3 regions of the Pseudomonas glycinis genome follow, and region 1 is predicted to be linked to each of the others. Evidence: predicted binding sites of a transcription regulator. Region 1 holds the regulator's gene; each other region holds the start of a gene.
The links. The regulator sigma-54, encoded in region 1, starts transcription at its own class of promoters, with help from an activator protein. The targets are predictions, from matches to a motif close to ANTGGCATNNANNTTGCTNT.
Positions count from the first base shown of each region.

Region 1 (2,269 bases):
AGGAGCTGGAAAGCCTGCTGCAGGAATTCCACATCAGCCACATCCGCGACAACCTCGGCATGAGCCTGTCCGGTGGTGAGCGCCGCCGGGTGGAAATCGCTCGCGCCCTGGCCACTGCGCCGAAATTCATCCTGCTCGACGAACCGTTCGCCGGTGTCGACCCGATCTCGGTCGGCGACATCAAGCAGATCATCCACCACCTCAAGGCCAAGGGCATCGGTGTGCTGATCACCGACCACAACGTCCGTGAGACGCTGGATATCTGCGAAACCGCTTACATCGTCAACGACGGTCAACTGATCGCAGAAGGTGATGCCGAGACCATCCTGGCCAACGATCTGGTCAAGGAAGTGTATCTGGGTCACGAGTTCCGCCTGTAAGCGCGACAGCGCTGTATCGATTCAAGGCGCATTTATCCGCTTTAATTGTTACGGCGCTCTAGGCAAACACTTCAGTTTCAGGCATATAATTTGCTTAAGTTTGGCGCTTCGGCGCCCTGTAGTGGATGGCGCAAAGCGCCGGCGAATAAGGTGTTAAGCCCCTGCCATGAAACCATCGCTAGTCTTGAGAATGGGCCAGCAGCTGACGATGACACCGCAGCTGCAACAGGCCATCCGCCTGCTCCAATTGTCGACCCTGGACCTGCAACAGGAGATCCAGGAGGCTCTGGAATCCAATCCGATGCTCGAACGCCAGGAAGAAGGCGACGACTTCGACAATGCCGATCCTCTGGCCGACAACGCCGAACAGAAGCCCGCCGAAATCCAGGAACCCTCCTACCAGGAAACCGCCCCGACGGTGGACAACCTCGAGGATGGCGAGTGGAACGAGCGCATCCCCAACGAACTGCCAGTGGATACCGCCTGGGAAGACGTCTACCAGACCAGCGCCAGCAGCCTGCCGAGCAGCGATGACGATGAGTGGGATTTCACCACCCGCACATCCGCCGGCGAGAGCCTGCAGAGCCATCTGCTTTGGCAACTGAACCTGGCGCCGATGTCCGACACCGATCGCCTGATCGCCGTGACCCTGATCGACTGCATCAACAATCAGGGCTATCTGGACGAAACCCTCGAAGAAATTCTTGAAGCGTTCGATCCTGAACTGGACATCGAGCTCGACGAGATCGAAGCCGTCCTGCATCGCATCCAGCAATTCGAGCCTGCCGGGATCGGCGCCCGCAACCTCAGCGAATGCCTGCTGCTGCAATTGCGTCAGTTGCCCGCGAAGACGCCGTGGCTGACCGAGGCCAAGCGTCTGGTAGCCGATTACATCGACCTGCTCGGCAGTCGCGATTACAGCCAGTTGATGCGCCGGATGAAGCTCAAGGAAGACGAGCTGCGCCAGGTCATCGAACTGGTGCAGAGTCTCAATCCGCGTCCCGGTTCGCAGATCGAGTCGACCGAAGCCGAATATGTCATTCCCGATGTGATCGTGCGCAAGGACAACGAGCGCTGGCTGGTCGAGCTGAACCAGGAATCGGTGCCACGTCTGCGCGTCAATGCCCAGTACGCCGGGTTTGTGAAACGTGCCGACACCAGCGCCGACAACACTTTCATGCGCAACCAGTTGCAGGAAGCCCGCTGGTTCATCAAGAGCCTGCAGAGCCGCAACGAAACCCTGATGAAAGTGGCCACGCAGATCGTCGAACATCAGCGCGGTTTCCTCGAGTACGGCGACGAAGCGATGAAGCCGTTGGTATTGCATGACATCGCCGAAGCGGTCGGCATGCACGAATCGACGATTTCCCGGGTGACCACACAGAAATTCATGCATACCCCGCGCGGTATTTATGAGCTGAAATACTTTTTCTCCAGCCACGTCAGCACCTCCGAAGGCGGCGAATGCTCGTCCACGGCGATCCGCGCGATCATCAAAAAACTGGTCGCCGCGGAAAATCAGAAAAAGCCGTTGAGTGACAGCAAGATCGCTGGTTTACTGGAGGCACAAGGCATTCAGGTGGCTCGCCGCACCGTCGCCAAGTACCGCGAATCCCTCGGAATCGCGCCTTCGAGCGAACGCAAGCGGTTGATGTAAGCCACGTTACAGCGTTCCAGTGGCAGGCTTTTCGGCCTGCCGCTTTATGCTCTGGCAACGAAGGAGAAGCTGTATGCAAGTCAACATCAGTGGACACCAACTGGAAGTGACCCAACCTCTGCGTTCCTACATCGAGGAAAAACTCCAGCGACTGGAGCGACATTTCGACAAGATCACCAACGTGCAGGTCACGATGTGCGTCGAAAAGCTGAAGCAGAAGATCGAAGCCACC
Region 1 covers NZ_JBTYHF010000011.1:59,345-61,613, forward strand. The annotation lists gene lptB (LPS export ABC transporter ATP-binding protein) at 1-380, shown strand, start outside; gene ACYSTU_RS23985 (RNA polymerase factor sigma-54) at 547-2,037, shown strand; gene hpf (ribosome hibernation-promoting factor, HPF/YfiA family) at 2,111-2,269, shown strand, end outside.

Region 2 (2,269 bases), on a different contig from region 1:
CATTTGTGCACTGGACGGGTCGAGAATCCGGATCACCACTTTTTCGCCCCAAAGGGTCGGCAAGGTGTTGACGCGAAAATCGATGGATTTGCTTTTCGACAGGCGCATCTTGATCCGCCCGTCCTGGGGTTTGCGTCGTTCGGAAATATCCAGACTGGCCATGACCTTCAAACGTGCGGCAATACGCCCGGCCAACTGGATCGGCGGCTTGGCCACCTCGCGCAGCATGCCGTCGGTGCGCATGCGCACCCGGTAGTTTTTTTCGTACGGCTCGAAATGCAGGTCGGAAGAGCCACTCTTGATCGCATCGAGCAGCATCTTGTGCACGAAGCGCACGACCGGGGCGTCGTCGGCATCGAGGCCGCCGATCACGTCCTGTTTGTTGTCATCAATGGACTCGACGTCGAGGCCGTCGAGATCGACATCGGCCATTTCCTCCAGGCCCGAGGCGTGGCTGTCGAAGAACTTGTCGATGGCGTCGCTGAGCTTGTCGTCCTCGACCAGAATCGCTTCGGTACTCAGGCCGGTGCTGAACTGGATGTCGCTGATCGCCTGCTGATTGCTCGGGTCGGAAAGGCCCACGAACAATTTGTTGCCGCGCCGCCACAAGGGCAGGGCGCAGTGCTGACGAACCAGTTTTTCACTGACCAGGCCCCTGGGCTGAGTCTCCTTGTCGAGGCAGCTGAGATCGAGCAGGGCCATGCCGAAATGTTCCGAGGCGATCTCGGCGATCTGCCGGCTGTTGACCAGTTTGTTGTGTACCAGGTAATTGACCAGCGACACGCGATTGCGCTGGGCCTGCGCCCAGGATTGCCGGGCGCTTGTTTCCGTGAGCAGTTCGGCCTGGACCAATTGCTTGGCCAGACCGCTCAGAGCGATGTCATTCATGGGGATTCCGCACACTTGCCGTTCATGACTTATAGCCTAGTCAAGTGACAGCGCCAAACACGGCCGGTGCAGGTGACAAAAAGTGTCAGATAGTGCGGTTGCCGGTTGTAGGAAACGGCGCAGGGGATTGCGCACGTCCAGCAGGCCGGGCCTGAAAGGCGTTGGCATGGGCTGTGCTGAGCCTTGTTCAGATCATGAGATTTCGACTCATGCATGGAGCGTGTCTATGAAAAAACAACAAGGTTTCACATTGATCGAGCTGCTGATCGTTGTGGCGATCATCGGCATTCTGGCGACTATCGCCCTGCCTCAGTATTCGAAGTATCAGGCGCGGTCGAAGGTGACGGCGGGGTTGGCGGAGATCAGCGCGATGAAAGTGCCGTTTGAAGATCTGATCAATCAGGGTACAAATCCAACCTTGGCGGCGGTGAAAGGCGATAACGTCACCACGACCTCCAACTGCGCTCTGACTGCCTCAGGTACCGCTGCAGACGGAGCTGGAACGATTGTATGTACGTTGGCCAACGCGCCAGCGCCTGTAGTGGGAAAAACCATCACGCTGACTCGTACGGCGGCCGGCGGTTGGAGTTGTGGCACTACGGTCGCTCCTGACTACTCGCCAAAAGGCTGCGCTGCCAGCGGGACTTGATCCATCTGCTGCACCCAGAATGCCCCGCAGCGCGGGGCATTTTCATATCCCGGCACTTCACAAAAGCTCCAATAATTTCAGCAGCTTATGAACTTTCCAAAAAACCGCAACTTGCATGTGATTTTCACGCCCGTCATGCATTTTGCATGAAAACGAAAATAGCCTGCTTTCGTAACCCGTTGTTTTTAAACGATTTTGCATGCCAGAAAAAGTTGGCACAGCGTTCGCAATATCTCCGGTAACCCTGCTGACAAGCGTTACAGCAGACTTCCAGTAAAAACAGGAGTTACTCGTATGAAGAAGTTCGCTATCACTGCCGCTGCTACCGCTCTGACCCTGACCATGGCTGGTGGCGCTTTCGCCCAGTCCGCTCAGGCTACCCAAGCGCCAATGGTTCTGGCTGCCGGTGAAGTTACCGAAATGAAACAAGATACCAGCGACACCTGGATCACCACCAAGGTCAAAGCTGACCTGGTTACCGAAAAAGGCATTCCAGGCACCGACATCAAAGTCGAAACCAACAAGGGTGTAGTTTCCCTGTCGTCGACCACTGCGGTAACCGAGTCGCAGAAAGAAGTCGCCGTAAACATTGCCAAGAAAATCAAAGGCGTTAAAGCGGTCTCCGCTGACGGCCTGAAAGCCGAGTAAGGCAAGACTTCTCGCCTGAACCGGGAGAAGACGCGACAGACGGGCCGAGCAATACGTCTGCCGCAACTTTAGAGTTCATGCGAA
Region 2 covers NZ_JBTYHF010000009.1:40,183-42,451, reverse strand. The annotation lists gene pilB (type IV-A pilus assembly ATPase PilB) at 1-888, opposite strand, end outside; gene ACYSTU_RS20845 (pilin) at 1,115-1,537, shown strand; gene ACYSTU_RS20840 (BON domain-containing protein) at 1,832-2,185, shown strand.
Region 2: a site for sigma-54 is predicted at 1,049-1,068, ahead of ACYSTU_RS20845 (pilin). Genes of this name have one in related genera too.

Region 3 (2,269 bases), on a different contig from region 1:
GAAAGGTAGGGCAGATTGACCTCGCCATCGCCATGAAAACGCAGCGCATGCGGGTCCTGCCAGCGATTACCGAGGCCATCGGCGTAGTCACCCATAAAACGCGGCTCGATGCACGCGGCGGGGGTGTCGAGGTACTCCGCAGCGCTGAGCAATTGCGCGGTGCTGCGGCGGTTTTCCGGGCTTTCTTCGATGAAGCGGCTGGCCTCAAGAATGGCCATGACCAGCGCCCGCGCGGTGTTGGGATATTGCTCGACGAATTCGCGGGTGCAGCCGAGGACTTTTTCCGGGTGGTCGGGCCAGATGCTCTGGCTGGTCGCCAGGGTGAAGCCGAGATTCTGCTGCACGGCGCTGGCCGCCCACGGTTCGCCGACGCAAAAGCCGTCGATGCGCCCGGCTTGCAGGTGCGCGACCATTTGCGGCGGCGGCACCACCACGCTGTCGACGTCCTGCAACGGATGAATGCCCTGGCTTGCCAGCCAGTAATAAAGCCACATCGCATGGGTGCCGGTGGGAAAGGTCTGGGCGAAGGTCAGTTTTGCGCGGCTTTGGTGCACATGCCGATCGAGCGCTTCAGGACTGTTCACGCCAGCCTGTTGCAAACCATGGGACAGGTTCAGGCTCTGGCCATTCTGATTCAGACCCATCAGCACTGCCATGTCGGTCGGGGCGACGCCGCCGATGCCTAGGTGCACCGCGTAAATCAGTCCGTACAGGCTGTGCGCGGCATCCAGTTCGCCGCTGACCAGTTTGTCGCGCAGGTTGGCCCATGACGCCTGACGCTTGAGGTTCAGGGTCAGGCCGTAGGGCTGGGCGAAGCCCTGGGTGGCGGCGACCACCACCGAGGCGCAGTCGCTCAGTGCCATGAAGCCGAGATTGATCGCGCTCTTTTCCGGCGCATCGCTGCCATTGACCCAGGCCAGAGGCCCCAAGGACGTTTCGTTCATACGCTACCTCAGAAAAAACGTCGTCCCGGATTCTGCGCAGGCAAAACCCGGGGACGACGCCATTGTCCTGGCCTGCGCGCCGTCATTGGTCGGCAGACTGATGAGCGGGGTGGTGCAAGGCATATGCCAGTCGCCTGATTCGCGCAGGCGCCTCGCGCCGGGGGACGATGCCCGGCTATAATCGCCGCCTCTTTTCGCCGCCCGAGTCATTGCCGCCCATGTACACCCTGGCCCGTCAGCTGTTGTTCAAACTTTCCCCGGAAACCTCCCACGATCTGTCGCTGGATCTGATCGGCGCGGGTGGACGTTTGGGCCTCAACGGCTTGCTGTGCAAGGCACCGGCGAAAATGCCGGTGACCGTCATGGGGCTGGAGTTCCCGAACCCGGTGGGGCTGGCGGCAGGCCTGGACAAGAACGGCGCGGCTATCGATGGCTTTGCGCAACTGGGTTTCGGTTTTGTCGAAATCGGCACCGTGACCCCGCGTCCGCAGCCGGGTAACCCGAAACCACGGATCTTCCGCCTGCCGGAAGCCGAGGCGATCATCAACCGCATGGGCTTCAACAACCTCGGTGTGGATAACCTGCTGGCGCGGGTCGCTGCGGCAAAATACCAGGGCGTGCTGGGCATCAACATCGGCAAGAACTTCGACACTCCCGTCGAGCGTGCGGTCGACGATTACCTGATCTGCCTGGACAAGGTTTACGCCCACGCCAGCTACGTCACCGTCAACGTCAGCTCGCCAAACACCCCGGGCCTGCGCAGCCTGCAGTTCGGTGACTCGCTCAAGCAATTGCTCGCTGATCTGGCCACCCGTCGCGCCGAACTGGCCCTGCGTCACGGCAAGCATGTGCCGCTGGCGATCAAGATCGCGCCGGACATGACCGACGAAGAGACTGCGCAGGTTGCCCAGGCATTGATCGAAACCGGCATGGACGCGGTCATCGCCACCAATACGACTTTGAGCCGTGTCGGTGTTGAAGGCATGGAGCATGGCGACGAGGCGGGTGGTCTGTCGGGTGCGCCGGTGCGTGAGAAGAGCACCCACACTGTGAAGGTGCTGGCGGGCGAATTGGCCGGGCGTTTGCCGATCATTGCCGCGGGCGGCATTACCGAAGGCAAGCACGCGGCGGAGAAGATCACGGCCGGTGCAAGCCTGGTGCAGATCTATTCGGGCTTCATCTACAAAGGCCCGGCGCTGATTCGTGAATCGGTGGATGCGATCGCCGCGTTGCGCTGAGGATTGCCGAGGCGTTGGGGGGCCTTTGTGGCGAGGGGATTTATCCCCGCTGGGCTGCCCAGCAGCCCCAAACCTTGCACATTGATA
Region 3 covers NZ_JBTYHF010000001.1:56,181-58,449, reverse strand. The annotation lists gene ACYSTU_RS00240 (CmpA/NrtA family ABC transporter substrate-binding protein) at 1-944, opposite strand, end outside; gene ACYSTU_RS00235 (quinone-dependent dihydroorotate dehydrogenase) at 1,163-2,182, shown strand.
Region 3: a site for sigma-54 is predicted at 1,056-1,075, ahead of ACYSTU_RS00240 (CmpA/NrtA family ABC transporter substrate-binding protein). Genes of this name have one in related genera too.